One region of the Pseudomonas stagnisoli genome, then DNA from elsewhere that is predicted to be linked to it. Evidence: predicted binding sites of a transcription regulator. Region 1 holds the regulator's gene; each other region holds the start of a gene.
What was found. The regulator sigma-54, encoded in region 1, starts transcription at its own class of promoters, with help from an activator protein. The targets are predictions, from matches to a motif close to ANTGGCATNNANNTTGCTNT.
Positions count from the first base shown of each region.

Region 2: a site for sigma-54 is predicted at 2,153-2,172, ahead of ACOAPY_RS13170 (CmpA/NrtA family ABC transporter substrate-binding protein). Genes of this name have one in related genera too.
Region 3: a site for sigma-54 is predicted at 2,041-2,060, ahead of glnA (glutamate--ammonia ligase). Genes of this name have one in related genera too.

Region 1 covers NZ_CP184361.1:3,652,744-3,662,509, reverse strand. Annotated here, with positions in the region: gene yjgA (ribosome biogenesis factor YjgA) at 1-439, opposite strand, end outside; gene pmbA (metalloprotease PmbA) at 529-1,875, shown strand; gene ACOAPY_RS17675 (HPr family phosphocarrier protein) at 1,930-2,202, opposite strand; gene rapZ (RNase adapter RapZ) at 2,211-3,068, opposite strand; gene ptsN (PTS IIA-like nitrogen regulatory protein PtsN) at 3,083-3,547, opposite strand; gene hpf (ribosome hibernation-promoting factor, HPF/YfiA family) at 3,561-3,869, opposite strand; gene ACOAPY_RS17655 (RNA polymerase factor sigma-54) at 4,026-5,528, opposite strand; gene lptB (LPS export ABC transporter ATP-binding protein) at 5,669-6,394, opposite strand; gene lptA (lipopolysaccharide transport periplasmic protein LptA) at 6,394-6,939, opposite strand; gene lptC (LPS export ABC transporter periplasmic protein LptC) at 6,926-7,495, opposite strand; gene ACOAPY_RS17635 (KdsC family phosphatase) at 7,505-8,029, opposite strand; gene ACOAPY_RS17630 (KpsF/GutQ family sugar-phosphate isomerase) at 8,030-9,004, opposite strand; gene ACOAPY_RS17625 (ATP-binding cassette domain-containing protein) at 9,251-9,766, shown strand, end outside.
Region 2 covers NZ_CP184361.1:2,737,690-2,747,455, forward strand. Annotated here, with positions in the region: gene alaC (alanine transaminase) at 1-1,076, shown strand, start outside; gene ACOAPY_RS13160 (hypothetical protein) at 1,116-1,502, opposite strand; gene ACOAPY_RS13165 (hypothetical protein) at 1,636-1,947, shown strand; gene ACOAPY_RS13170 (CmpA/NrtA family ABC transporter substrate-binding protein) at 2,310-3,593, shown strand; gene ntrB (nitrate ABC transporter permease) at 3,608-4,465, shown strand; gene ACOAPY_RS13180 (ABC transporter ATP-binding protein) at 4,476-5,267, shown strand; gene ACOAPY_RS13185 (alpha/beta fold hydrolase) at 5,324-6,190, opposite strand; gene ACOAPY_RS13190 (hypothetical protein) at 6,348-6,542, opposite strand; gene ACOAPY_RS13195 (DUF2897 family protein) at 6,779-6,946, shown strand; gene ACOAPY_RS13200 (lysostaphin resistance A-like protein) at 6,970-7,719, shown strand; gene ACOAPY_RS13205 (amino acid ABC transporter substrate-binding protein) at 7,670-8,485, opposite strand; gene ACOAPY_RS13210 (amino acid ABC transporter substrate-binding protein) at 8,562-9,320, opposite strand; gene ACOAPY_RS13215 (TetR/AcrR family transcriptional regulator) at 9,463-9,766, opposite strand, start outside.
Region 3 covers NZ_CP184361.1:4,066,605-4,076,370, reverse strand. Annotated here, with positions in the region: gene ACOAPY_RS19550 (DUF4124 domain-containing protein) at 1-374, opposite strand, end outside; gene glnA (glutamate--ammonia ligase) at 540-1,946, opposite strand; gene thiI (tRNA uracil 4-sulfurtransferase ThiI) at 2,276-3,733, shown strand; gene typA (translational GTPase TypA) at 3,867-5,684, shown strand; gene ACOAPY_RS19530 (M4 family metallopeptidase) at 5,752-7,233, opposite strand; gene ACOAPY_RS19525 (alanyl-tRNA editing protein) at 7,402-8,130, opposite strand; gene ACOAPY_RS19520 (serine O-acetyltransferase) at 8,134-9,114, opposite strand; gene ACOAPY_RS19515 (PLP-dependent cysteine synthase family protein) at 9,133-9,766, opposite strand, start outside.

The DNA of each region.
Region 1 (9,766 bases):
CCGCTTCATGCTGGGCATGACGGATCAGGCTGCGCAGGTGCTGGCGGTCGGCCTCCGGATAGTCGGCGACGAAACTCTCCAGGGTGCTGTCGTCGCCGGCGATCAGGCGGTCACGCCAGCGCTCCAGATTGTGGAAGCGCTCGTTGTATTCGCGGGTGGAGCTGTCGACCTGGTCGATCAGCGCCAGAATGGCGTCGATGTCCTGGTCGCGCATGAGCTTGCCGATGAACTGGACGTGGCGCTTCTTGGCGGCATTGGCCGTGTGTTTAGGGGCTTCGGCCAGGGCCTTGCGCAGGCCGTCGGTGATCGGCAGCTTGGCGATCAGCTCGGGCTTGAGGGTGGTCAGGCGGGCGCCGAGATCCTGCAGGGCGTGCAGTTCGCGCTTGATCTGGGTCTTGCTCTTCTCGCCGGAGAAGTCTTCGTCGTATGAATCAGCCATGGGGGCGGTCCGGATGGAAACGCTGTCATGATAACCAGTCAGGGGGAGCCTGTCCGCAGCGGACCGGCCTCCCGTCGTTGGAGTGCAACATGAGTTCAGCACAAGCAGTGGGCCCTCAGGCCCTGCCGGACCTGCAGGCGCAGGTCGAGCAGATCATCGCCGAGGCGCGCCGCCAGGGCGCCAGCGCCTGTGAAGTGGCGGTGTCGATGGAGCAGGGCTTGTCCACCACGGTCCGCCAGGGCGAGGTCGAGACGGTCGAGTTCAACCGCGACCAGGGCTTCGGCATCACCCTGTATGTCGGCCAGCGCAAGGGATCGGCCAGCACCTCGGCGAGCGGCGAGGCGGCCATTCGCGAGACGGTGGCGGCGGCCCTGGCTATCGCCAGGCATGCCTCCGAGGACGATTGTGCCGGCCTCGCCGACGCCGCGCTGATGGCGCGCGAACTGCCGGATCTGGACCTCTATCACCCCTGGGGCATCGCGCCGGAGCAGGCGGTGGAACTGGCCCTGGCTTGCGAGGCGGCGGCCTTCGCCACCGACAAACGCATCAGCAACGCCGACGGTACCAGCCTCAGCACCCATCAGGGCTGCCGCGTCTATGGCAACAGCCATGGCTTCGTCGGCGGCTATGCCAGCACCCGGCATAGCCTCAGTTGCGTGATGATCGCCGAGGGCGAGGGGCAGATGCAGCGCGACTACTGGTATGACGTCAACCGCCAGGGCGAGCTGCTCGCCGATCCGCTGTCGATCGGGCGCAAGGCCGCTGAGCGCAGCGTGGCGCGCCTCGGTGCGCGTCCGGTGCCGACGTGCGAGGTGCCGGTGCTGTTTGCCGCGGAACTGGCCACCGGCTTGTTCGGGCATTTCCTCGCAGCCATTTCCGGCGGCAACCTGTACCGCCATTCCTCGTTCCTCGAAGGGGCGCTGGGTCAGCGTCTGTTCCCCGAGTGGCTGAACCTTGACGAGCGCCCGCACATTCCGCGGGCCATGGGTAGCGCGACCTTCGATGGCGATGGCCTGGCCACCTATGCCAAGCCCTTCGTCGCTGGCGGCGAGCTGGTGTCCTATGTCCTCGGCACCTATTCCGGGCGCAAGCTGGGCCTGCCCAGCACGGCCAATTCCGGGGGCGTGCACAACCTGTTCGTCAACCATTGCGACGAGGATCAGCAGGCCCTGATCAAGCGTATGGGGCGTGGCCTGCTGGTGACCGAGCTGATGGGGCAGGGGCTCAACCTGGTCACCGGCGACTACTCGCGCGGCGCCGCCGGCTTCTGGGTGGAGAATGGCGAGATCCAGTTCCCGGTGCAGGAAGTGACCATCGCTGGCAACCTCAAGGATATGTTCCGCCAGATCGTCGCGGTTGGCTGCGACCTGGAGCTGCGCGGCAATATTCGCACCGGCTCGGTGCTGATCGAGCGCATGACCGTCGCCGGCAGCTGATCGGCTGCGCAACGAAAAAGGGGCCCGTGGGCCCCTTTTTTCATGAGTCGGCGTTCACTCGCCTTCGTCGAACTTGTTGTCGATCAGCGCCGCCAGGGCGTCCAGTGCCTGGTCGGCCTGTTCGCCCTCGCTAGACAGGTGCAGGCTGGTGCCCTTGCCGGCGGCCAGCATCATCACCGCCATGATGCTCTTGCCGTCTACCAGCGCTTCCGGCGAGCGGCCCACGCGGACCTGGCAGGGGAAGCTGCTGGCCACGCCGACGAACTTGGCGGCAGCGCGCGCGTGCAGGCCGAGCTTGTTGATGATGGTGATCTCGCGGGTGGGCATTGCAGTCCTTAGCCGAGGTCGCGATGGCGAACCTGGACGTTCTTCAGTACGGGTTTAAGGGCCTCGCCCAGGCGATTGGCCAGGTACACCGAGCGATGGTGGCCGCCAGTACAGCCGATGGCGACGGTCACGTAGGCCCGGTTGCTGGCGGCGAAGCGCGGCAACCACTTGTTCAGGTAGGCCTGGATGTCCTGGTACATCTCCTCGACATCCGGTTGTGCCGCCAGGTACTCCGCCACTGGTGCCTCCAGGCCGGACATGTCGCGCAGGTCCGGCTTCCAGTATGGGTTGGGCAGGCAGCGCACATCGAACACCAGGTCGGCGTCCACCGGCATGCCACGTTTGAAGCCGAACGATTCGACCAGGAAGGCGGTACCCGGTTCCGGCTTGTTCAGCAGGCGCAACTTGATGCTGTCGCGCAGCTGGTAGAGGTTGAGGTGGGTGGTGTCGATCTTCAGGTCGGCCAGATCGATGATCGGCGCCAGCAGCAGGGCCTCGTCGCGGATGGCCTCGGCCAGGGCGCGATCTTCATTGGTCAGCGGGTGGCGCCTGCGGGTCTCGGAGAAACGCTTGAGCAGGGTCTCCTCGTCGGCATCGAGATACAGCACGTCGCACTGGATATGACGGGCGCGCACCTCGTCGAGCAGTTCGGGAAAACGCTTGAGCTGACTGGGCAGGTTGCGCGCGTCCACCGATACGGCGACCTGCGGATGCAGCAGCTCGGTCTGCAACAGGGCGCGCTCGGCCAGGTCAGGCAGCAGGCCGGCCGGCAGGTTGTCGATGCAGTAGAAGCCGTTGTCTTCCAGCACGTCGAGGGCAGTGCTCTTGCCCGAGCCGGAACGACCGCTGACGATGATCAGACGCATGACGCCCCCCGTGTTCAGTGGCCGCTCTGGACGTCGACCACGACCTGGTACAGGCCCTCGTTGCTCTGTGCCTGGCGCAGACGGTCGCGCACATCCGCGCGGTCGAGCATGCTGGCGATCTGCCGGAGCAGCTCCAGATGCTCATCGGTGGCCGCTTCCGGCACCAGCAGGACGAACAGCAAATCGACCGGCGCGCCGTCGATGGCATCGAAGTCCACCGCCGCATCCAGGTGCAGTACGGCGCTGATCGGCGCCTGACAGCCCGGCAGGCGGCAGTGCGGGATGGCGATGCCGTTGCCGAAGCCGGTGGAGCCGAGCTTCTCGCGGGCAATCAGATTTTCGAAGATGTCCTGAGCGTCCAGATCGGTGAGATCGCGGGCAACCAGGTTGGCAATCTGTTCGAGTACACGTTTCTTGCTGCCTCCCGGCACGTTCACTAGAGAACGTGCGGGAGTCAGTATGGTTTCGAGTCGGATCATGAGGGGGGTGGTGTCAGCGAGCCGTGGCGCCTTGCAGGCGACCCAGCTGCTTTTCCTTGTGCTTGATCAGTTGTCGGTCGAGTTTGTCGGTCAGCAGGTCGATGGCCGCATACATGTCTTCGTGCTCGGCGTTGGCCACGATTTCACCGCCGGCAATGTGCAGGGTCGCTTCGATCTTCTGCTTCAGCTTCTCGACCTCCATGATGACCTGCACATTGGTGATCTTGTCGAAATGGCGTTCCAGCCGGCTCAACTTCTCGCCGACATAGTCACGCAGAGCGTCGGTCACATCCAGTTGATGTCCACTGATGTTGACTTGCATACCGCTTCTCCTTGTTGCCTGGTGTAAGAGACAGACTAGCTTGTCTGCCGCCGTAACACGTTGGCTGAAAGGGCTGGTGCACTGCGGGCCATGCTTCCCCCATGCAGGGTATCTGGCGCTGGTACGGTGGTGCAGAAGCCTTCCGTTCAGGGCCGCTTACATCAGTCGCTTGCGTTCGCTGGATGGTGCTATGCCGAGCGATTCGCGGTACTTGGCGACAGTGCGGCGGGCTACCTGAATGCCCTGTGCTTCCAGTAAACCAGCGATCTTGCTGTCACTCAACGGCTTTTTCGCGTTTTCCGCGGCCACCAGTTTCTTGATGATGGCGCGGATTGCGGTGGACGAGCATTCGCCGCCTTCGGAAGTGCTGACGTGGCTGGAGAAGAAGTACTTCAGCTCGTAGATGCCACGCGGGGTATGCATGAATTTCTGCGTGGTGACGCGCGAGATGGTCGACTCGTGCATGCCCACCGCCTCGGCGATGTCGTGCAGGACCAGAGGCTTCATCGCCTCGTCGCCGTAGTCGAGGAAGCCGCGCTGGTGCTCGACGATCTGCGTCGCCACCTTCATCAGCGTTTCGTTGCGGCTCTGCAGGCTCTTGATGAACCAGCGTGCTTCCTGCAGCTGGTTGCGCATGAAGGTGTTGTCGGCGCTGGAGTCGGCGCGCTTGACGAAACCGGCGTACTGCGGATTGACGCGCAGACGCGGTACCGCCTCCTGGTTCAGCTCCACCAGCCAGCGCTCGTTGTGCTTGCGCACGATTACGTCCGGCACCACGTACTCGGGCTCGTTGGCCTCGATCTGCGAGCCCGGGCGCGGGTTGAGGCTTTGAATGAGCTCGATGATCTGCTTGAGCTCGTCTTCCTTGAGCTTCATGCGGCGCAGCAGCTGGCTGTAGTCGCGGCTGCCGAGGACATCGAGGTACTCGCTGGCCAGGCGCTGTGCTTCGCTCAGCCAGGGTGTGTTGGCGGGTAGCTGGCGCAGTTGCAGCAGCAGGCATTCGCGCAGGTCGCGGGCGCCGATGCCGGCGGGCTCGAAGTGCTGGATGCGATGCAGTACGGCCTCGACCTCGTCGGCTTCGACCTCCAGTTCCGGGTCGAAGGACTCGACGATCTCGTCGATGCTCTCTTCCAGGTAGCCCTGGTCGTTGATGCAGTCGATGATGGTGACGCCGATCAGCTTGTCCTTGTCGGACATCGGCACCAGGTTCAGTTGCCACAGCAGGTGACTCTGCAGGCTCTCGCCGGCGGAGGTGCGGGTGGTGAAATCCCACTCGTCGTCATCGTTGCTCGGCAGGCTGCTGGCGCTGGTCTGGTAGACGTCTTCCCAGGCGGTGTCGACGGGTAGTTCGCTGGGAATGCGGTCATGCCAGTCGCCGTCTTCGGCGCTTTCGTTGTTGTTGACCGCGACCGTGCTGTCCTGGAAGTTCGAGTTGTCCTGCTGAGTGGTTCCGGCCTGTTCGGCCGCATCGGCCATCGGGTCGGAGTTGTCGAAATCTTCGCCGTCTTCCTGACGTTCCAGCATGGGGTTGGATTCCAGGGCCTCCTGGATTTCCTGCTGCAGGTCCAGGGTGGAGAGCTGGAGGAGACGGATAGCCTGTTGCAGCTGCGGAGTCATCGTCAGCTGCTGGCCCATCTTGAGGACTAGCGACGGTTTCATGGTGTGGGGCTGGGTACCTTGTTCACTTGCCGGCGCGCGGCGCCATCCACTGCAGGGCGGCGAACCGCCCTAGGAAGCAAATTATATGCCTGACCTTGAATGATTCTAGCCCTTTGCGCAAGCCTCGCACGGGGCTCGGCTCACAGACGGAATTCATGCCCCAGGTAGACTTCCTTGACCAGCTGGTTGGCCAGGATGGTTTCGGCATCGCCCTCGGCGATCAGCTGGCCGTCGTTGACGATGTAGGCGGTCTCGCAGATGTCCAGGGTCTCGCGCACGTTGTGATCGGTGATCAGTACACCGATGCCCTTGGCCTTGAGGTGGTGGATGATCTGCTTGATGTCGCCCACCGAAATCGGGTCGACGCCGGCGAAGGGTTCGTCGAGCAGGATGAACTTCGGTTCGGTGGCCAGGGCGCGGGCGATTTCTACGCGGCGCCGTTCGCCACCGGACAGGCTCATGCCCAGGCTGTCGCGGATGTGGCTGATGTGGAATTCCTGCAGCAGGGCTTCCAGGGCCTTGTCGCGGCCGGCGCGGTCGAGGTCCTTGCGGGTCTCGAGGATGGCCATGATGTTGTCGGCCACCGACAGCTTGCGGAAGATGGAGGCTTCCTGCGGCAGGTAGCCGATGCCGGAGCGGGCGCGGCCATGCATGGGCTGGTGGCTGAGGTCCTGGTTGTCGATCAGCACGCGGCCCTGATCGGCCTGGACCAGGCCGACGATCATGTAGAAGCAGGTGGTCTTGCCGGCGCCGTTGGGGCCGAGCAGGCCGACGATCTGGCCGCTGTCGATGGACAGGCTGACGTCGCGGACCACCTGGCGGCCCTTGTAGCTCTTGGCCAGGTGCTGGGCTTTGAGAGTCGCCATTACTGCGCCTGCCCCGCTTGGCCGTCTTTCTTGCGCGGTTGCAGGATCATGTCGATCCGCGGGCGTGGCATCGAGACATTGCTACCCGTGGCGCGGCCGGCGTTGACGATCTGGCGCTGGGTGTCATAGACGATCTTCTCGCCTTCGAAGGTATTACCCTGCTGGATCACCTTGGCCTGATCGATCAGCACGATGCGCTCGTTGGTCGCGTAGTACTGAATGGTCAGGCCGTAGGCCTTGACGATGTCCTTGTCGGCGGAAGGCTTCTGCTCGTAGTAGGCCGGTTTGCCCACCGAGGTGAAGACCTCGATTTCGCCATTGGCATCCTGGGTGATGGTCACGGTGTCACCAGTGATCTTCAGGGTGCCCTGAGTGATCACCACGCCGCCGCGATACACCGCCACGCCTTGCTTGTCGTCCAGTTCTGCGCTGTCCGCCTGCACCCGGATCGGTTGGTCGCGGTCGCTGGGCAGTGCCCAGGCGCTGGCGCTTCCGAGCGCGGCGCCCAGGCTGAGCAGTAGGGGGAAGGTTTTAACGAACCTCATGCTGGCCTCTTACGTTGGACAGCAAGCTGATCTTGCCGTCGTTCATGTACGCTTTCATTCCCTGTGCCGTGGTCACCCCATTGGCGGCCTCGATTCTAACGGCTTGCTGGGTCTGCGCATATTCTTTGTCTGGGAATACGGTGGCGCGGCTGGTGGTGATCACGGTGGCGCGGTTCTGTGCATCGGTGCGGGCAATGCGCACGTTGTCGATCAGCTCGACCTGCTTGCCCTCCGGTGCGACCTCGCCCTTGTCGCTGCGCACATGCCAGGGGTACTGGGTGCCGCGGTACAGTTGCAGATCGGGCTTTTCCACCAGGGTGATGTCGCTGGCCTTGATGTGCTCCAGCTTGGTGGCGGTCATTTCGTACTGCAGTTGGCCGTCTGCCTGGAACTGCTGGGCGCTGGCACCGACCACATAGAAGTCGATGGTGGTGTCGGATTCGGCGGCCGCCTGGCGCTCCATGAAGCTTTCCGGGCGGACGTTCCAGTAGCCGAGGGCGCCGATCAGGGCTACCGCCAGCAGGCCGATCACGTAATTGCGCAGTTTGCCGTTCATGGGTGATTCCTAGAGGTAGGCAGCCTGGGCGGCTTCCAGCGTGCCCTGGGCGCGCATGATCAGCTCGCAGAATTCGCGTGCCGCACCTTCGCCGCCGCGGGCGGCGGTGACGCCGTGCGCATGCTGGCGCACGAAGCTGTCGGCGCTGGCCACGGCCATGCCCAGGCCGACGCGGCGGATCACCGGCAGGTCGGGCAGGTCGTCACCCAGATACGCGACCTGGTTATAGGATAAGCCCAGCTCGCCGAGCAGTTCATCCAGAACGACAAGCTTGTCCTCGCGGCCCTGGTACAGGTGCTGGATGCCCAGGTTCTGGGCGCGGCGCTCGACCACCGGGGTCTTGCGTCCGCTGATGATGGCGGTGCGCACCCCGGAGTTGATCAGCATCTTGATGCCGTGGCCGTCCAGGGTGTTGAAAGTCTTGAACTCGCTGCCGTCCGTGAGGAAGTACAGGCGGCCGTCGGTGAGTACACCGTCGACGTCGAAGATGGCCAGTTTCACGCCCTTGGCGCGTTGCAGCAGGTCGGCAGTCATTTACATCACTCCGGCGCGCAGCAGGTCGTGCATGTTGAGGGCGCCAACCGGCTTGTCCTCGTCATCCACCACCACCAGCGCGTTGATCTTGTGGTCTTCCATGATTTTCAGTGCCTCGGCGGCGAGCATCTCGGCGCGAGCGGTCTTGCCGTGCAAGGTCATTACCTGGTCGATGCTGGCATCGCGCACATCGATGCCCTTGTCCAGGGTGCGGCGCAGGTCGCCGTCGGTAAAGATGCCGGCGAGCTTGCCGTCGGCTTCGACGATAACGGTCATGCCCAGGCCCTTGCGGGTCATTTCCAGTAGCGCATCGCGCAGCGAGGTGCCGCGTGACACCAGTGGCAGGCGCTCGCCAGCGTGCATCACGTTCTCCACCTTGAGCAGCAGGCGTCGGCCAAGGGCGCCGCCCGGGTGGGAGAAGGCGAAGTCTTCGGCGGTGAAGCCTCGGGCTTCCAGCAGGGCAATGGCCAGAGCGTCGCCGATCACCAGGGAGACGGTGGTGGAGGAGGTCGGTGCCAGGTTGAGCGGGCAGGCCTCCTGGGCGACGCGGGCGTCCAGGTTGACTTCGGCAGCCTTGGCCAGTGGCGACTCCGGGTTGCCGGTCATGCTGATCAGCTGGATGCCGAGGCGCTTGATCAGCGGCAGCAGGGTGACGATCTCGGCGGTGGAACCGGAGTTGGAAAGGGCCAGCACCACGTCTTCCTTGGTGATCATGCCCATGTCGCCGTGGCTCGCCTCGGCAGGGTGCACGAAGAAGGCCGGTGTGCCGGTGCTGGCCAGGGTGGCGGCGATCTTGTTGCCGATGTGCCCGGACTTGCCCATGCCGACCACTACGACGCGGCCCTTGCAGGTCAGGATCATTTCGCAGGCGCGCACGAAGTCGGCGTCGATGCGGCTCAGCAGGCTTTCGACGGCCTCGGCTTCGAGGCGAATGGTGCGTTGCGCGGACTGGATCAGGTCGCTGGTCTGGCTCATGGGTACTTCGCGGGACTCGACACAAAAGGAAGCGAGTATAACGACAAAGCCGCTTTGGCTCACCTGAAGTGCGTTGCCGTCATTGCATCTTGTGACCATTTGTTATGAAAAGGTTGCAGTGGCTTGGGCTGCAGGCCCCGCCGATGCTATATTCCGCGCCCTGTTCGGCCCTGACTGCGGCGCCAGGTATCCCCGTCGCGGGTTGTGGCGTCTGACCCGGGAAGGTCCGTGTAACAAGGAGTTTGGATGAGCGCCGAGAATGCCTATGCCGTCGAGTTGAAGGGCCTGACCTTCAAGCGTGGCGCGCGCAACATCTTCGACAATGTCGATATCCGCATACCGCGTGGCAAGGTCACCGGCATCATGGGGCCCTCCGGCTGTGGCAAGACTACGCTGCTGCGGCTGATCGCCGCCCAGCTCAAGCCGGCCAGTGGCGAGGTCTGGGTCAACGGACAGAACCTGCCGAGCCTGTCGCGCAGCGATCTGTTCGACATGCGCAAGCAGTTCGGCGTGCTGTTCCAGAGTGGGGCGCTGTTTACCGACCTGGATGTGTTCGAGAACGTGGCCTTCCCGCTGCGCGTGCACACCCAGCTGTCCGACGAGATGATTCGCGACATCGTATTGATGAAGCTGCAGGCCGTGGGCCTGCGTGGCGCCGTCGAGCTGATGCCGGATGAGCTGTCTGGCGGCATGAAGCGTCGCGTGGCATTGGCCCGGGCGATCGCCCTCGACCCGCAGATCCTGATGTACGACGAGCCGTTC
Region 2 (9,766 bases), 920 kb from region 1:
CCCAGCGCGAAGACACCCACGGCTACTCCACTTCCCGCGGCATACCGCGCCTGCGCCGCGCCATCTCTCGCTGGTACAAGGACCGCTATGACGTGGAGATCGACCCGGAAAGCGAAGCCATCGTCACCATCGGCTCCAAGGAAGGCCTGGCACACCTGATGCTGGCCACCCTGGACCACGGCGACACCGTACTGGTGCCCAACCCCAGCTACCCGATTCACATCTATGGCGCGGTGATTGCCGGCGCTCAGGTGCGCTCGGTGCCGCTGGTGCCGGGCGTGGACTTCTTCGCCGAGCTGGAGCGGGCCATCCGCGAAGCGATTCCGAAACCGAAGATGATGATCCTCGGCTTCCCCTCCAACCCCACCGCGCAGTGTGTGGAGCTGGACTTCTTCGAGCGGGTGGTGGCCCTGGCCAAGCAGTATGACGTGCTGGTGATCCACGACCTGGCCTACGCCGACATCGTCTACGACGGCTGGAAAGCCCCGTCGATCATGCAGGTGGAAGGCGCCAAAGATATTGCGGTGGAATTCTTCACCCTGTCCAAGAGCTACAACATGGCCGGCTGGCGCATCGGCTTCATGGTCGGTAATCCGGAACTGGTCAGTGCCCTGGCGCGGATCAAGAGCTATCACGACTACGGCACCTTCACCCCGCTGCAGGTGGCGGCCATCGCCGCCCTGGAAGGCGACCAGCAGTGCGTGCGCGATATCGCCGAGCAGTACCGGCAGCGCCGCAACATGCTGGTCAAGGGCCTGCATGAAGCTGGCTGGATGGTGGAGAAGCCCAAGGCCTCCATGTACATCTGGGCCAAGATCCCCGAGCCCTATGCCCATATGGGCTCGCTGGAGTTCGCCAAGAAGCTGTTGCTGGAGGCCAAGGTCTGCGTCTCGCCGGGCCTGGGCTTCGGCGACTATGGCGACGACCACGTGCGCTTCGCCCTGATCGAGAACCAGGACCGTACCCGTCAGGCCATCCGCGGCATCAAGGCGATGTTCCGCGCCGATGGTCTACTCGAGGCGCCACCCACCAAACCGAAACGCGCCACCGACAAGGCCAAGCCTGCAGCGGTGTAAGAAGGCCAAGGCCCTGACACGAGTCGGGGCCTTTTCATTTCAGCCCGAGTAATCCAGCGCCGTCCAGGCCCGCGACAGGTCGCTGGCAATGCTGCACCCGGGCCGCTCCAGAGCCTCGCCGGCACCATGGGCCAGGCGTGTCACCTCACCCTCGCCACCGCGCTCGGTCAACCACTGCAGGCGTCCGCAGTTGGGCGTTTCGATCACGTAGCTGGCGGCGATGCTCGATTCCTGCCCCGGCAGCTTGACCACGTCGAGCACCCTGCCGGCCTCCTCGATCCGCTTGCCATCGCGCACCAGCACGGCCCAGGCCGCGCCGCCCTCGATCACCAGGTAGGCGCCGTTGGCCTTGGGTTGTTCCAGTTGCGGCTGGGCACAACCCGCCAGCACGGCCAACAGCAGAAATGTCATCAGCTTGTGGTGCATATAAGCGACTCCTGTTCCGACTTCGGTTGCGATGCGCCGACGGCACTTGAGCTGTACTATTATCCAGTAGTGTTTATTTGTACAGTATTTTTCATTTACTCTTGTGCGGCCCTGGAACCCGAGGAGATCGACCATGCTGGACGTGCTGCAGCTGAAGAACAAAGTGAACCAGATGCCGCTGGAGAGCATCCGCGCCACGGTCGACGAGCTGCGCCTGGAAGGCCTGGTCACCGGCAGCAAGACGCCCTTCAAGCGAGTGCATTTCAACACCTGTTTCGCCGAGATCGAGGCGCTGCTGCAGCGCGCGGGCTACCACCGCCAGGTCGACGTGGTCGGCTACCAGGGCCAGGCCTACGCACTGTTCGATCCAGGCCGCTGGGAGGCAGTGGAAGTGTTGCGCTGGCTCAAGGAGTACGTCGAGGAGGCACAGCGCCAGCGCGTCTGAATCGGCGAGGCACCGAACCAAAAGCGCTCACACTGGCACACACCTGGCCCCCGCACGGTGCAGATGCTTGCACCGCCCTGCACCTGCGACAGCCAAGTCGCACCGTCCCTGGAAGCACCTAAGGTACTGACCAGAAAGACTTTTGTAGGCAGTTAAGGACATCGGAGAGGGTCTTGCCGACGACGCTCTCTGAGCGCGAAGGAAAACTGGCAAGGGCCTTGCAAAGGCCTTGTCAGATTCCAGCGCAGCACACCAACGGCGGTGAGCCGCGGATCACGGACAACGGCGTCCGTCAGAACACCCTCCCCCATCGGGCGTTCTGGCGTACGCCGTTTTTTATTGCCCATGAAAAGGAACACCCCATGAGTGAGCGTGATTCGAAAAAACCGGTCGACAACAGCCGCCGCAATTTCCTCAAGCAGTCCATCGCCATCGCCGGCACGGTCGGCGGCATCGCCGCCCTGGGCCTGTCCGCCCCCGGCTTCCTGCGCAGCGCCGCCTATGCCGCCGGCTCCGACGCCCCGGAAAAAGCCGCACTGAAGATCGGCTTCATTCCGCTGACCGACTGCGCCTCGGTGGTGGTCGCCGCCACCCAGGGCTTTGCCGCCAAGTATGGTCTGACCATCACCCCGAGCAAGGAGGCCTCCTGGGCCGGCGTACGCGACAAGCTCAACACCGGCGAGCTGGATGCCTCGCACGTGCTCTACGGCATGATGTACAGCTCCCAGCTCGGTATCGCCGGCCCGCAGAAAGACATGGCGGTACTCATGGGCCTCAACCAGAACGGTCAGGCCATCACCCTGTCCAAGCAGCTCAAGGAAGCCGGCATCACTACCGGTGAGCAGCTTGCCGCGCATATCAAAAAGGGTGGCAACCCGCTGACCTTCGCCCAGACCTTCCCCACCGGCACCCACGCCATGTGGCTGTATTACTGGCTGGCCCACTACGGCATCAACCCCTTCACCGACGTGAAGACCATTACCGTGCCGCCGCCCCAGATGGTGGCCAACATGCGCATCGGCAACATGGACGGCTTCTGCGTCGGCGAACCCTGGGGCGCACGGGCGATCTTCGACAAGATCGGTTTCACCGCCACCACCACCCAGCAGATCTGGGCCGACCATCCGGAGAAAGTGCTCGGCTGCTCCCGTGAGTTCGTCGAGCAGAACCCCAATACCGCCCGCGCCCTGGTCATGGCCCTGCTCGACGCCAGTCGTTTCATCGAAGCCAGCGCGGAGAACAAGAAGGCCACCGCCAAGCTGATATCCGGCAAGGCCTACGTCAACGCGCCGACCGAGGTGATCGAGCAGCGCTTCCTCGGCAACTATGAAGATGGCCTGGGCAACAGCTGGGAAGACAAGAACCCGATGGCCTTCTGCAAGGACGGCAGCGTCAACTTCCCCTACCACTCCGACGGCATGTGGTTCCTCACCCAGTTCAAGCGCTGGGGTCTGCTCAAGGACGACCCGGACTACGCCGCCGTGGCCGCCCAGGTCAACCAGACCAAGCTCTACAGCGAAGCCGCCGGCGCTCTCGGCATCGCCGTGCCAAGCAGCCCGCTGCGCAGTAGCACGCTGATCGACGGCAAGGTCTGGGACGGTTCCAACCCGGCGGCCTATGCCGCGTCATTCGCGATCAAGGCCTGAGGAGGTAAGTGAGCATGAATGCCCCTGTCAACGCGCCACTGCCGGTGGTCAAAGCCGCCGCGTCCAGCGTGCCTCCGCGTCCGGCCTCGCCGGTCGCGGAGGCGCTCGCCGCCCTGTGCAAGGCGGCCATCCCGCCACTGCTAGGCATCGCCCTGTTCATCGGCCTCTGGGCCCTGGTAGCAGCGCGCAGCGAAGGCCTGCCGGGCCCACTCTCAACCTGGTACGCGGCGCTGGAACTGTTTGCTGATCCGTTCTACGACAATGGCCCCAACGACATGGGCATCGGCTGGAACATTCTCAACTCGCTCGGTCGGGTGGGTGTCGGCTTCGGCCTGGCGGCGCTGATTGGCATCCCACTGGGTTTCGCCATTGGCCGTTTCGCCTTCCTCGGCGGCATGCTTGCACCGATCATCAGCCTGCTGCGTCCGGTATCGCCACTGGCCTGGCTGCCGATCGGCCTGCTGGTGTTCGAGGCCGCAGGCCCCGCCTCGATCTGGGTGATCTTCATCAGCTCGATCTGGCCGATCATTCTCAACACCGCCGCCGGCGTGGCCAGCGTGCCGCAGGACTACCTCAACGTGGCCCGCGTGCTCAAGCTGTCGGAGTTCAAGGTGCTGACCCGCATCCTGTTCCCCGCCGTGCTGCCGCACCTGATGACTGGCATCCGCCTGGCCATCGGCGTGGCCTGGCTGGTGATCGTCGCTGCGGAAATGCTCACCGGCGGCGTCGGTTTGGGCTTCTGGGTATGGGACGAGTGGAACAACCTCAACGTCGAGCACATCCTCATCGCCATCATCATCGTCGGCCTGGTCGGCTTGGCCCTGGAGCAGGCGCTCCTGCTGCTGGCCAAGCGCTTCGACTACGCGAATTAAGGAGCCATCGATGGACAAGTTCGTTGAGCTGACCGCCGTCAGCAAACACTTCGACACCAAGAAGGGGCGCTTCCAGGCCCTCAGTGACGTCAACCTGAGCATCGCCAAGGGCGAGTTCGTCTCGCTGATCGGCCACTCCGGCTGCGGCAAATCCACCGTGCTCAACCTGATCGCCGGCCTGCTGGAGGCCAGCGAGGGCGGGCTGATCTGCAACGGCCGCGAGATCGACGGCCCTGGCCCGGAGCGCGCCGTGGTGTTCCAGAACCACAGCCTGCTGCCCTGGATGACCTGCTTCGGCAACGTCCACTTGGCGGTAGAACGGGTATTCGGCGGCAAGGAAAGCAAGGCGCAGCTGAAGGAACGCACCCTGCAGGCACTAAATATGGTGGGCCTGAGCCACGCTACTCACAAGCACCCCAACGAGATCTCCGGCGGCATGAAGCAGCGCGTCGGCATCGCCCGCGCCCTGGCCATGGAACCCAAGGTGCTGCTGATGGATGAGCCCTTCGGCGCCCTGGATGCCCTTACCCGCGCGCACCTGCAGGACGAGCTGCTGCGTATCGTCGGCCAGACCCACAGCACCGTGGTCATGGTGACCCACGACGTCGACGAGGCGGTACTGCTCTCTGATCGCATCGTGATGATGACCAACGGCCCGGCCGCGACCATCGGCGATATCGTGCAGGTCGAGCTGGCCCGCCCGCGCGACCGCCTGGCGTTGGCCAATGACAGCCAGTACCACGAGTACCGCACGGCCGTGCTGGAGTTCCTCTACCAGCGCCAGCAACGCCCGGCGGCTTGAGCATGGCGGCATCATGAGCCCGGCCACATGCCGGGCTTTTTCTTGCCGCCAGGCAATCAGGACTGCGCCAAAGCCATCTCGCGCGGACTGCCTGTCGCGGTCGTCAGCCACTGGTCGATGCAGTCGACCACCGACTGTGGCGCACGCAACCAGGCGCTATGCGGGTTCTCCTGCGGTGGGCGCGGTGAAGCCAGATACAGCAGCTGCGGCTCGACCTGGATCAGTTCGGCCAGGCCCTGCGTGGATGCGGGCGGAGCGAACTTGTCACCCTCGATCTGGATATACAGCGAGGCCACCCGGTTGCGCGCTGCCGGCGCCAGGGTCAATCCCAGATGGCGATAGTGGCCACTGAAAGCCACCCGCCCCCAGTCGCGCATCAGCGAACGCGCCTCGCGGCCACCAAAGCCAAGCCGCTGTCCAGGCAGATGACCAAGCAGGCTGGCAAGCAGCCCGAACAGCAGCGCCACGCCGGGAGTCAGCAGACGACTCGGTCCCTGCCAGTGGCGATAGTGGATATTGCCGCAGGCCACGCCGACCACCGCCACCGGGCTGTCCGGATGGGCCGCGGCATAGAGCGTGGCGATATGGCCGCCGAGGCTGTGCCCCAGCAGCACGGGCACGGCCTGGGGAAAGTGCCGTCGCGCCAACTGCAGCAGTTTGGGCAGGAACTCCTCGACCAGCTGGCGGTAGCCGTAATTGAAGCGCCAGCCAGGCCGCGGCAGGCTCTCGCCCTGCCCAGGCCAATCGGCTACCAGCACATTGTGACCGGCCGCCACCAGGCGTTGGGCCAGGCCTGCATACTTGCGTGCCGTGACCCCCAGGGCCGGCAGGATCACTACCGTTCTGCGCGCTTCGGGATGCGCCGCATAGAGAGTGACCGGGCAATGGAACTTGCCACCGGCGAACTGTAAGGCATCGACCATGGCATTCACTCCTGTTGCTGTTGCGGCGAATCTAGAGCAACTGCTCTAGAAATTCCACAGCACGCAGAGCGGACATTGTCACCTCAAGCCCCCTGAGAAAAAGCAAAAAAATGCCGCGATATTCGCGGCAGGAGAGGTGAGCCAGAATCGGCCTGTATCAACCGTGATGTTCCACTTCCTGTGTGACAGGAAGATGACTGGCCAGCACGGGCAGGTCATGCGGGGCTTCCAGGCGTTGCTGCAGGCGCTCGACGAAACGCCCGGCGTCTGCCTGGGTACGGAATGGCACATCGCAGTCGTCCAGCCTGACGATCCAGCCGCCAGGTGTCGCTTCGGTCACGCTAATGTCCATGGTGTTTCCCCTCTCGGTAATGGCCAAGGCCAGGCGAGCATAGGCCAGGGTCGTGGCCGCTCGAAAGTTCGATTTCGTCTAGGCCCATAACCGATGATGCTGAACCAGATGGCGACATAAACCGCTCTAGCTCGCACCTTCAGGGACCACTCACTGCGCCAGATTGAAGCAGCGCCAGGTTGCCGGGAGATGACAGTGAGCGCTATCGTGGCGCATTGCCCCCGAAGGAGCTCCCCATGCCCTGGTACGCCTGGCTGATCATCGCACTGGCCCTCGGTTCGATCCTTGGCAGCCTCCTCCTGCTGCGCGACAGCGCGCGCAGGCTGCCGCTCACGCAAGAACAGCTCAAGCGCATCCGCGAGCGCAATGCCGAAGCCGATGCGCAGGACGCCAAGGACCGCTGAACCGACTCGCGCAAGGAAGCGGCATGCCCTACCTGATACTGCCCCTATCCGCACTTGGGCTGGGCCTCAGCCTCGGCTACGTCGATGGCGTGGGGGCCGTACTGACCGTCCTCTATATGGCCTGGGTAATGCGGGGCGCATATATCCTGCCGCACTGGTTGTGGTGGAGCATCGGACTGGCCGGTGGCATCGGCCTGGCTGCGCACCTGCTGCCCGGTTTCCAGGCCACGGCACTGTGGCCAGCCCGTCAGCTCAGCAGCGATGCTCCACCCTTCGCCTTGCGCCTGTCCTGGGACAAACTGCTGCTCGGCCTGATATTGCTGGCCTGGTGGCTGTCATGTCGCAAACCTCAGGTCCGGAATGCGCGCCTGGCGGCCGCGGCCGGCGCAACCACCCTGCTGCTGGTCCCCCTGCTGGCCATGGCTCTGGGCGTTGTCGGCTGGCAGCCCAAATGGCCGGAGCAGCTTTGGCTCTGGCTGGCGGTGAACCTGGGCGTGGCGGTGCTGACAGAAGAACTGCTGTTCCGAGCCTGGCTGCAACCCATGCTGGTGGCGCGCCTGGGTGCAGCATGCGGGATAGCGCTGACCGCCCTGCTGTTCGGCGCGGCACATCTGCCCTTCAGCCCGTTGTTCGCGCTGGTGGCCGGCTTCGCCGGACTGGGTTATGGCCTGGTGTTCCATCTCAGCGGCAGGCTATGGCCGGCGCTGTTGCTGCATGGCGCGGTCAATCTGACGCACTTGCTGTTGCTGAGCTACCCGCTACGTTCGGCCTGACGTCGATGCCGTAGGGCGCGAAGATGCGCTGCATCTCGCCGTTGTCACGCAACCGCTGCAGGGCCCTGCGGAAGTCCGCAGCACTGATAGGTGCCTGGGGGCTGAGGATGGCGTAATGCCGGTAACGCTGGTCCTCCCAGTCAGACACCAGCAACTGCTCGCGCAACTGAGGTTGCTCGCGCAGGCGCGCGCCGAGCCAGGAGCGGGTTATCGGCGCAACATCGGCGCGCCCCAGCAACACCAACCGCAGGTTGCTCTCGTGGGAATAGGTCAGGACGGCGTTGAAATGCTCTTCGAGCCACTTGGGGTCGTTATTGAAACCAGCGAAACCGTAGTGGTAGCCATTGAACAGCGCCATGCGCTTGTTCATCAGGTCATCGAAGTAGCGCTGGTCACGCTCCGGCGCTCGGCGAGCCACCAGCACCTCGGCATCCTCCAGCCCCATATCGATGCGGGTACCGGCAATACCCTGCCAGTTCCAGTCGGGATTCTCGAATATCGCGACATGCACGCGCGCCTGACGGAAATCATCGAACCGACGGTTGAGCGAGGTGGCGCGCAGGCCAAAGCGATGTTGTGTCTGTACCGCGTTGAGAGCCGCAACCAGCTCACCGAGCAGGCCGCGGTGCGCATCCTGCTCCGGCTTGATCACGTAAGGCGGGAAATGCACGGCGGCAATCACCACTTCATCCGCCGCACGGGCACCCGAGCTGAACAGCACTGCCAGCAGCAGAGCGCCAAGCAATCCCTGTCGACGCCGACACATATTGACCTCAAGGACAACGTAGCTGCACGAAGACTAGCCCAGCCGCAAGGCGGCGTAAATCAATACCTCTGCGCACTCAGCGTGGCATAGGGTTGGCTGTCTCGGCCACGGCATCTTTCGCTGTCCGCAGGTGATAACGACTGACCAGATCACCGAGCTTGCCGCTCTCCTGCAGCCCCTGCAGCAGCCCGGCCAGCTGCGAGGCATCCAGCGGCCCCTGCGGGCGCAGCAGGGCATGGTGGTGGTAGACCTGATCAGTGCGCTCGGACACCAGCAAGCGCGCGCTCTCCTGCGGGTGCTCGAGCTGGTAAAGGTGCAGGTAGGAGCGCGTTACCACACTGATGTCGGCTCGGCCATGCAGCAGCATGCGCAGGTTGCTGTCGTGGGAATAGGTCAGTACCGCGTTGAACTGGCGCCCCAGAAACTCCTGATCGGAATTGAAGCCGGCGAATCCGTAGTGATAACCACTGTACAGGGCCATGCGCTTGTCACCCACACGGTCGAAGTAGTGCTGGTCACGCCCCTCTTCCGCGCGCGCCACATAGACCTCGGCATCGGTGATCTGCAGATCAAGCTTCTGCAGGGGAATGCCCTGCCAACCCCAGTCGGGCGACTCGAACAGGATCATGTCATAGCGTGCCTGCAGCAGGTCACGATAGCGGCGGGTCACCGAAGTCGGGACCAGGTCGAAGCGGTAGACCTGCTGGCTCTGGTTGAGCGCCGCCAGCAGTTCCGGAAGCAGCCCCGAGGGCTCAGTGCTCTCGGGTTTTACTGCATAGGGCGGAAAGTGATAGGCGCCGACTCGCACGCGCTGCTCGGCCTGGACTTTTGGCATGCACAGCACGAGTGCTGACAGCAGCAGACAATGAAGAAGGCGCAATGCCAGAACCTCGACAGGGAGAACGCCGGAGAAATCAACACATCCCTGTGGCCCAGGCTGGCAGCTGACCAGCCCTGAAAGCAGCTTAGCCTATCCGTCAGGATTCCTTGAAGACCAGAGCCAGCGCCTCCTCGGCCAGCTGATCCAGAGTCATCTTGCCACCTGGGCGGAACCAGGTGGTGGTCCAGCTCAGCGCGCCGGTCAGGAAACGCCGCAGGACGAAGGGATCGGCCTTGAAGAAGCCGGCGGCACGCGCCTCGCCCAGCACGTCGAGCCAGATCTGCTCGTAGCTGTCACGCAGGCTGAGGATGTAGGCCTGGCTCTCCTCGGAGAGCGAGCGCCATTCGTATACCAGCACCCCCATGGCCTCGCCGGTACCGCCCATGATCGACTGCAGCTCG
Region 3 (9,766 bases), 410 kb from region 1:
TTGCTGGGTTGGCCGTAAGGTTGGCCGTCCAGCAGCAGGCGGAATGCATGGCCGGGCTGTAGGCGGGGTTTGATCTTTACCCCGACACTAAAGGTGCCGTTGTTGGCACGCAGCGCCTCGTCGCTCGGAATGTCGGTCAGGGTCAGCTCACTATAAGGGGGCAGGTTCTGAGGCGGCGCTTCTGGTTGCTTGATTTCCAGCGGCTGCTGAGCCTCCACGGTATTGGTCGGCTTCAGCTCCACGGACTCGCTGGCCTGGCCTTCCGGGGGCTGGTTGGTGAAGACCGTGTTGCCGTTGGCATCGGTGTATTTGTAGATCTGCGCGGTGGCCGGCAGGGCGAGGACGCAGAGCAGGCAGGCGGTGAGCAGGCGCATCGTCGGGCTCCTGAATGATTCTGCGAGCAAGGGTTGCACCGCTGCGCCTGCCTGGCAAGTACAAGGGGCGCTCGGCGTGGCCTGGCGCAAGAAAATCCGCAGACAAAAAAAGGCCTCCCGAAGGAGGCCTCTTTCAAGCCGGCCGCATGAGCGGTCGGGACTGGATCAGACGCTGTAGTACAGGTCGTATTCCAGCGGGTGCACGAAGGTGCGCACCTTGATTTCTTCTTCGGATTTCAGCTCGATGTAGGCATCGATGAAGTCGTCGGAGAACACGCCGCCCTTGGTCAGGAACGCACGGCCCTTGTCCAACTCTTCCAGAGCTTCCTTCAGGCTGCCGCAAACCTGCGGAATGTTGGCAGCTTCTTCCGGCGGCAGGTCGTACAGGTTCTTGTCGGCAGCATCGCCCGGGTGGATCTTGTTCTGGATGCCGTCGATACCGGCCATCAGCAGAGCGGCGAAGGCCAGGTACGGGTTGGCAGCCGGGTCAGGGAAGCGCGCTTCGATGCGGCGGGCTTTCGGGCTGGAAACGTACGGGATACGGATCGAGGCGGAACGGTTACGGGCCGAGTAGGCCAGCATCACCGGAGCTTCGAAGCCCGGGACCAGACGCTTGTAGGAGTTGGTCGACGGGTTGGTGAAGCCGTTCAGGGCCTTACCGTGCTTGATGATGCCGCCGATGAAGTACAGGGCGGTCTCGGACAGACCGGCATAGCCTTCGCCAGCGAAGGTGTTCTTGCCGTCTTTGGAGATCGACATGTGCACGTGCATGCCCGAACCGTTGTCGCCGTACAGCGGCTTCGGCATGAAGGTAGCGGTCTTGCCGTAGGCATCGGCCACATTGTGCACGCAGTACTTCAGGGTCTGAACTTCGTCAGCCTTGTTGACCAGGGTGTTGAACTTCACGCCGATTTCGTTCTGACCGGCAGTCGCCACTTCGTGGTGGTGAACTTCGACGACCAGGCCCATTTCTTCCATGGCGTTGCACATGGCGGTACGGATTTCGTGGTCGTGGTCGCACGGCGGAACCGGGAAGTAACCACCTTTGACGGCCGGGCGGTGGCCCTTGTTGCCGCCTTCGATGTCGGCGTCGGTGTTCCAGGAACCCTGCTCGGAGAAGATCTTGAACATGGAACCGGAGATGTCGGACTTGAACTTCACTTCGTCGAAGATGAAGAACTCCGGCTCCGGGCCGACGAAGACGGTGTCACCGATACCGGTGGTCTTCAGGAAGGCCTCGGCGCGCTTGGCGATGGAGCGCGGGTCACGATCGTAGCCTTGCATGGTGCTTGGCTCGATGATGTCGCAGACCAGGATCAGGGTCGGCTCTTCGGTGAACGGGTCCAGCACGGCGGTTTCGTCGACCGGCAGCAGGATCATGTCGGAGGCTTCGATGCCCTTCCAGCCGTGGATGGAGGAACCGTCGAACATCTTGCCGTGCTCGAAGAAATCTTCGTCCAGGGCGTCACGGGCCGGCATGGTCACGTGGTGCTGCTTGCCCTTGGTGTCAGTGAAGCGCAGGTCTACCCACTTCACGTCGTGTTCTTTAATCAGTTGAATCGACTTCGACATGCTGTCCTCCAGGTGGATGGGGCCGGCTGAGCCTGCCTCCGGAATTGGTGCTAAGCCGGGCGCGATAGTCCGCCAGACCAGGCTGCCTCACAAGGGAGCAAATTGCATGCCAGTGCCCCGGAATGGGCTGGAGGCCTGAAACTCAGGGCTTGTGCGGGCTGTGGCCATTTTTTGAACATTTTTGCGCACCGAATCGGTGCTACTTAATCGTAAGGTGCACTTTTTTGGTGCTTTTTGCGGGTGCTTATTGTTTTTGATCAAAGCTTGAACAATTTCCGCTATAATCCGCGCCCCTGTTTTTTGGCATCCTGCCCGGCCCCCGCTATTTCATGAAACTGATCGTCAAACCCTTCGCGGAAATCACCATCAAGAGCCGGCCGGTGCGCAAGCAGTTCATCCGCCAGCTGGCGAAGAACATCCGCACGGTGCTGCGCGACCTGGATCCCGAGTTGGAGGTGCAGGGCGAGTGGGACAACCTTGATCTGATCAGTGGGGTGACCGAGCCGAAGGTGCAGGCGGAGATGTTTGAGCGCCTGCGTTGTACGCCGGGCGTCGCCCACTTCCTCGAAGTGCACGAGTATCCCTACGTCGATTTCGACGACACCTTCGAGAAGTGCCGTGCGCACTTTGGTGCGCAAATCGCCGGCAAGGTCTTCGCCGTGCGCTGCAAGCGCGCTGGCAACACCCATGATTTCTCCTCGGTGGACCTGGCGACCCATGTCGGCAGCCGCCTGCGTCGCGAGTGCGGTGCCGCCGGCATCGACCTGAAGAAGCCCGAGGTCGAGGCGCGCTTCGAGGTGCGTTATGACCGCCTACTGATCGTCCATGCCCAGCACGAGGGCCTCGGTGGCTACCCGCTGGGTTCGATCGAGCAGACGCTGGTGCTGATGAGCGGCGGCTTCGATTCCACGGTCGCCGCCTACCAGATGATGCGCCGCGGTCTGCTCACCCACTTCTGCTTCTTCAACCTCGGCGGCCGTGCCCACGAACTGGGCGTGATGGAAGTGGCGCACCACCTGTGGCAGAAGTTCGGCAGCTCGCACCGCGTACTCTTTATCAGCGTGCCTTTTGAAGAAGTCGTGGGCGAAATTCTTGGCAAGGTCGACAACAGCCAGATGGGCGTGGTGCTCAAGCGCATGATGCTGCGGGCCGCCAGCCGCATCGCCGAGGACCTGCACATCGACGCGCTGGTCACCGGCGAGGCGATCAGCCAGGTGTCCAGCCAGACGCTGCCGAACCTCTCGGTGATCGACGCGGTCACCGACACCCTGGTACTGCGCCCGCTGATCGCCTCGCACAAGCAGGACATCATCGATACCGCCGTGCGCATCGGCACCGCCGAATACGCCAAGAACATGCCCGAATACTGCGGGGTGATCTCGGTCAACCCGACCACCAAGGCCAAGCCCATGCGCATCGAGCACGAGGAGAGCCAGTTCGACATGGCCATCCTCGAGCGCGCCCTGGAGCGTGCGACGCGGGTGACGGTGGACAAGGTGATCGATGAGCTGGGCAAGGACCTGCAGGTCGAGATCGTCGCCGAGGCGCTGGCCGGGCAGATCGTGCTCGATATCCGTCATCCGGATGCCGCCGAAGACGAGCCGCTGCAGCTCGACGGCGTCGAGGTGCAGGCCCTGCCGTTCTATGCGCTGAACAACCGTTTCAAGGAACTGGATGAGACCCGCCAGTACCTGCTGTATTGCGACAGGGGCGTCATGAGCCGCCTGCATGCCCACCATCTGCTTAGCGAGGGGCATGCCAATGTTCGCGTCTATCGCCCGCATTAAAAGGGCCGGCCTGCTCGGTGGCAGTATCCGCCACCGCCCTCCCGACCAGCTTCGCGGCGCGTAATCCCGAATTCACAACGGCCAGGCACACTGCCAGGTCACAGCTTTCAGAATCATCAATCGAGACGACATCGTGATCGAAAAACTGCGCAATATCGCCATCATCGCCCACGTCGACCATGGCAAGACCACCCTGGTAGACAAGCTGCTGAAGCTCTCCGGCACCCTCGACCGCAAAGAAGCGGAATCCGAGCGCGTGATGGACTCCAACGACCAGGAAAAAGAGCGCGGCATTACCATCCTGGCGAAGAACACCGCCATCAAGTGGAACGGCTACAACATCAACATCGTCGACACCCCCGGCCACGCCGACTTCGGCGGTGAGGTTGAGCGCGTGATGTCGATGGTCGACTCCGTGCTGCTGGTGGTCGACGCCCAGGACGGCCCGATGCCGCAGACCCGTTTCGTGACCCAGAAGGCGTTCAAGGCCGGCCTGCGTCCGATCGTGGTGGTGAACAAGATCGACCGTCCGGGCGCGCGTCCGGACTGGGTTATCGACCAGATCTTCGACCTGTTCGACAACCTCGGCGCCACCGACGAGCAGCTGGACTTCCCGATCGTCTACGCCTCGGCCCTGAACGGCATCGCCGGCATGGACCACGAGAAGATGGACGACAACATGGACGCACTGTTCCAGGCCATCATCGATCACGTGCCGGTTCCGGACGTTGACGTCGACGGCCCGTTCCAGATGCAGATTTCCCAGCTGGACTACAACAGCTTCCTCGGCGTGATCGGCATCGGCCGTATTGCCCGTGGCCGCATCAAGACCAACACCCCGGTGGTGGCGATCAGCGATGACGGCACCAAGCGCAACGGTCGCGTGCTGAAGATCATGGGCCACTCCGGCCTGCAGCGCGTGGAAGTGGCCGAGGCCGAAGCCGGCGACATCGTCTGCGTCTCGGGTATGGACGAGCTGTTCATCTCCGACACTCTGTGCGACCCGCAGCACGTAGAAGCGCGTCCGCCGCTGACCGTCGACCAGCCGACCGTGAGCATGACCTTCCAGGTCAACGACTCGCCGTTCGCCGGTAAAGAAGGCAAGTTCGTCACCAGCCGCAACATCAAGGACCGTCTGGACAAGGAACTGCTGCACAACGTGGCTCTGCGCGTCGAAGCCGGTGATTCCGCCGAGAAGTTCAAGGTCTCCGGTCGTGGCGAGCTGCACCTCTCGGTACTGATCGAAACCATGCGCCGTGAAGGCTTCGAGCTGGCCGTGGGCCGCCCGGAAGTGGTGATCATCGAGAAGGATGGCGTCAAGCAGGAGCCGTACGAGAACGTCACCATCGACATCGAGGAACAGCACCAGGGTCCGGTGATGGAGCAGATGGGCATGCGCAAGGGCGACATGACCAACATGATCCCCGACGGCAAGGGCCGTATCCGTCTGGAATACGTGATCCCGGCGCGTGGCCTGATCGGCTTCCGTAACGCCTTCCTGACCATGACCTCGGGTACCGGTATCCTGACCTCGACCTTCGACCACTACGGTCCGGTCAAGGCTGGTGAAGTCGCCCACCGCCAGAATGGCGTGCTGGTCTCCATGGCCACCGGCACCGCGCTGACCTACTCCCTGGAAACCCTGCAGGACCGCGGCAAGCTGTTCCTGAGCCCGGGTGACGAAGTCTACGAAGGCCAGCTGGCCGGCATCCACAGCCGCGACAACGACCTGGTGATCAACCCGACCAAGGCCAAGAAGCTCGACAACATGCGCGCTTCCGGCAAGGACGAGACCATCCAGCTGACCCCGGCGCTGAAATTCACCCTGGAACAGGCGTTGGAGTTCATCGACGAAGACGAGCTGGTGGAAGTGACGCCGAAGTCGATCCGTCTGCGCAAGAAAATGCTCAACGAGAACGACCGCAAGCGCTACGAGCGCAGCAAGGTCTGATCCTCGCGCAGTCAATGAAAAGCCCCCGGCGGAGCGATCCGCCGGGGGCTTTTTCTTGCCGCTGCGTTTACAGCAGGGTCGGGCAGCTGACGCCGACCGCGGCGAAGGCGGCAACCACCTCGGCGCTGCCGTAGCTGCGGTTCTGCGCCGAGCGGATCACGCCGCAGGCGCCCTGCGCGAAGCTGCTGGTCTCGGTCCAGTAGAAGCGGTTGGCGTCGACGAACACCTCGAAGGCCTTGCGCGTGTTCCAGTCGGGGGTGCGGCTGAGCAGGTAGAAGGCGCGGTTGTACACGCCGCTGGAGTGGTGCACGTCGATGCCGTCATGGTACTGCGCGGCATGTTCGATGGAGGCGCCGTCGCGGCTGGGCTGGTCCATGTAGCGCAGCGCGCCGCTGCCCTTGAAGATGTCGGCACCGACCTTCCAGTCGTTGCTGCCTTTCATGAAGTATTCGGCGGCTTCGCCGGCCATGTCCGAGAAGGCCTCGTTGATACCGCCGGACTGGCCTTCGTAGACCAGGCCCGAGTTCAGCTCGGTAAAGCCGTGGCTGACCTCGTGGGCCGACACGTCCAGCGACACCAGCGGGTAGAAACGGCTGCGGCCGTCGCCGAAGGTCATCGCCTGACCATCCCAGAAGGCATTTTCGTAGCCGTTGCCGTAGTGCACCTTCATGTACAGCTTGCGTTCGTTGAGCGGGCGCAGGCCGCCAAACCAGCTGCCGTACATCTGGAACACCAGATTGCCGAAGTAGTGCGCATCGTTGAGCGGGGCGAAAGCGCCATTGATGGCCTTGTAGTCGTTGTACGGGCAGGCGAAGCGGAAAGGCGTGACGCTACTGTTGTCGTAGCGCTGGTTGAGGTTGACGGTGATCACGTCACCGCTGTTCATCTGGCAGTCACGGCTGACGATCAGCGGGCCGTACTGGGTGCCATAGAGGTATTGGCCGGTCTTGCTGTTGCCGCCCGGGCCGCTGGCCTCGGCGTGGGCCAGGCCCTCCCAGCGCAGCAGCAGCTCGCCGCTGTTGGCCTCGATCATGAAGTGCGGGCGTGACGGTTTGGCGCCGCCGAGGAAGAAGGACACCACATAGGCCAGCTGGGCCTGGCCCTGCTCGCCCTGGCGTACCACCAGTTCGCTCTGCTCGTTGCGCGGCGGCAGTGCGCTGGCAACCAGCCCCCTGGCCTGCTGCAGGGCCTGCTCGCGCGTCAGCGTCGGGGTGGCGCCACGGGTCAGGTCCTGCTCGATGCCGACCAGCATGCGCCCGCTGCGCTGGGGGCGCGGGCCGCTGGCTTCGGTGATGGCCTCGCCCCACACGCGTATGCCCTTGTAGAACTGCTGATAGCGGGTCACGCGGGTGCCGTTGGGCAGGCGTGCGCTGCTGTCGGCATCGAGTTCTTCCGGGGCCAGGCCGAGGGTGCTGTGGATATCGCCAGCGGCGACGCCGGCGCGGGGCTGCGGCAGGCTGGCAACATCCACCAGCTCGGCGGCGAAGGTGGTGGCAGGGGCGGCCAGGCTGGCCAGTAACAGCGACTGCGGGATCAGTTTCCTAGGCATGGTCTTCTCCTGGATGGGGCGGAGGGGTGCTCCGGGGGCTTAGGTTCCGGCCGCCTTGTGGGCGGCGCGGAGTGCTCATCGCCGTTGCTGGGCGGGTAGCCCTGCCAGAGGCGATGAAAAGGGAAGGCAGTCAGGCATGGCGCCAGGGGCGCCGCTGTGGTGGAAGGCTCAGACGAAGCGCAGGGTGACCCGTCGGTTGTGCCGGCTCTTCTTCTCGATCTTGTCGCAGACCACCGCGCCGATCTCGGCGGTGTTGCGCACATGGGTGCCGCCGCAGGGTTGCAGGTCGACGCCGGGGATTTCGATCACCCGGACCATGCCGTGGTTGGCGGGCGGCGGGATGCGCGTGCGGCACAGTTGCAGCAGGCGGTTGTATTCGCCGGCCGGCAGCTCCTGTGCGCGCACCTCCAGGGCGGCGCCGATCAGCTCGTTGAGCTGTGCGGTGATCTGTTCCTTGTCGAGGGTCGACTCGGGCAGGTCGAAGTCCAGGCGGCCCTTGTCGGCGGCGATGCTGCAGCCGGTCACCGGGGCGTCGACAAGGGCGCACAGCAGGTGCAGGCAGGTATGCATGCGCATGTGGCGATGGCGCAGTTCCCAGTCCAGGCAGCCCTGCACCTCCATGCCCGCCTGTAGGGCGATGGCTGCGCCGGGCTCCAGTTGATGCCAGATGAGCGCGCGCAGCAGCGGATCACGCTGGGTGCCGAGCACCGCCACGGCCGAGCCGTCCGGCAGCAGCAAGTGCCCCTGGTCGCCGGGCTGGCCACCACCGGTGGGGTAGAACAGCGTCTGGTCGAGCGCTACGCCCTGCTCGCTGACGGCCAGCACGCGGGCGGTGAAGCAGTGCTGATAGGGCGCCTCGTCGAACAGGGCGCGGGTCTGCAGGGTCAACGCCGACATGGGTCAGCCTCCTAGGCTCAGCAGGTGGGGTTTGAGTACCGTGCTCACCAGGCTGCTCAGGCCGGGCGGGTCGAGCAGGGTGATGTCCTGGCCATCGACGCGCAGGTGCAACGGGTAGCAGGGCGGTGGCACCACGGCGCCGAGATTGCGCAGGCGGTACTGGCGGTGGTGGCGCTCGCGCACCGTGCATTCCAGGCGCAGGCAGGCGAGTGGGTGATGGTCGGCATCGAGCACGCTGATGTCCTCGGCGTCCGGCAGTTCACCGACCAGGTGCAGGCGCTCGCCCAGGGCGAAGGCGCCGAGGAAGCCGCGGCCGCCGGCCTGCCCGCTGCGCTGCAGCTGCAGCTGGTTGGCGATGCTGACACGGGTGTTGGCAGGCACGTCGCGGGTGATCACGCAGGCCGGGCTGATGAACACTTGGTCGCCGATGTCCACCGCGCCGAGTATGCGCGCGCCGGCGCCGACCTCCACGCCATGGCCCAGCCTGGGGTGGCGCTTGCCGCCGGGGTTGTCGGCGATACCGCAGGCGCCCAGGGTCACGCCGCTGAGCAGGTAGCAGTCGTCGCCGATTTCGCAGGTTTCGCCGATCACGGTGCCGAAGCCGTGATCCAGCACGAAACGCCGGCCGATGCGAGCCGCCGGGTGAATCTCCACCCCGGACTGCAGCTTGCCGGTATTGGCCAGGCGGTGGGCGATGATCTCGCGGTCGGGCAGCTCGCCGAGCCGCCAGACCTGGTGTGCCAGGCGGTGGTAGAGCACCGCCTTGAACGAGGCGTAGGTGTCGAGGATCAGCTCGCTGCGCCCGCCGGAGGCCGGGTCGCGCTCGGCATAGGCCTGCACGTCCTCGCTCACCTGGCGCACGGCGGTGTCCATGAGGCCGTCCAGGTGTGGCAGCAGCAGCTCCATCTGCGCTGGCTGCAGCGCATGCACCAGGTGGTCGAGCAGCACATCGTAGAGCTTCAGTCTGTCGAGGTAGGTGCGCATCCCATCGTCCTTCACGGGTCAGTCGAAGTGGGCCAGGTAGCTGTCGACGCCGTCGTAGATCAGCGTCAGCACCCGGGTTCCGCGCGGCAGTTCAGTGGCCAGCTTGGCGATGGCTGCCAGGTTGGCCGCCGATGACAGCCCGAGGCTGACCGCGTCGCTGCGCATGGTCTGGCGTACCCGCGCCAGGCAGTCCTGCTTGGAAACCTTGAGCATGCCGTCGAGCACGCCGAGGTTGAGGATGGCCGGTACCAGGCCGATGGACAGACCCTGGATCTCGTGCGGCGCGTGGCGGTCGGCGAGCAGGTCGCACTGCTCCGGCTCCACGCCGAACACCCGCAGCTGCGGCCAGGCCGCCTTGAGTGTTTCGCCCAGGCCGGTGACGTGGCCGCCGGTGCCGATGCCGGCCACCAGGCAGTCCGGTGGTAGCGTGGCGAAGTCGCGCAGAATCTCCTGTGCGGTGGTGCGCCGATGGATTTCCGGGTTGGCCGGGTTGCGCTGCTGGTTGAGCATGACGTAGCCGGGGTTTTCCAGCTGCAGCGCCATGGCCAGCTCGCCGTGCGAGTTGTTGCCGCGGCGGCTGTCGGACAGCACCACCTCGGCGCCGTACAGGCGCAGCAGCTTCTGCTTCTCCGGGCTGTAGTTGTCGGGTATC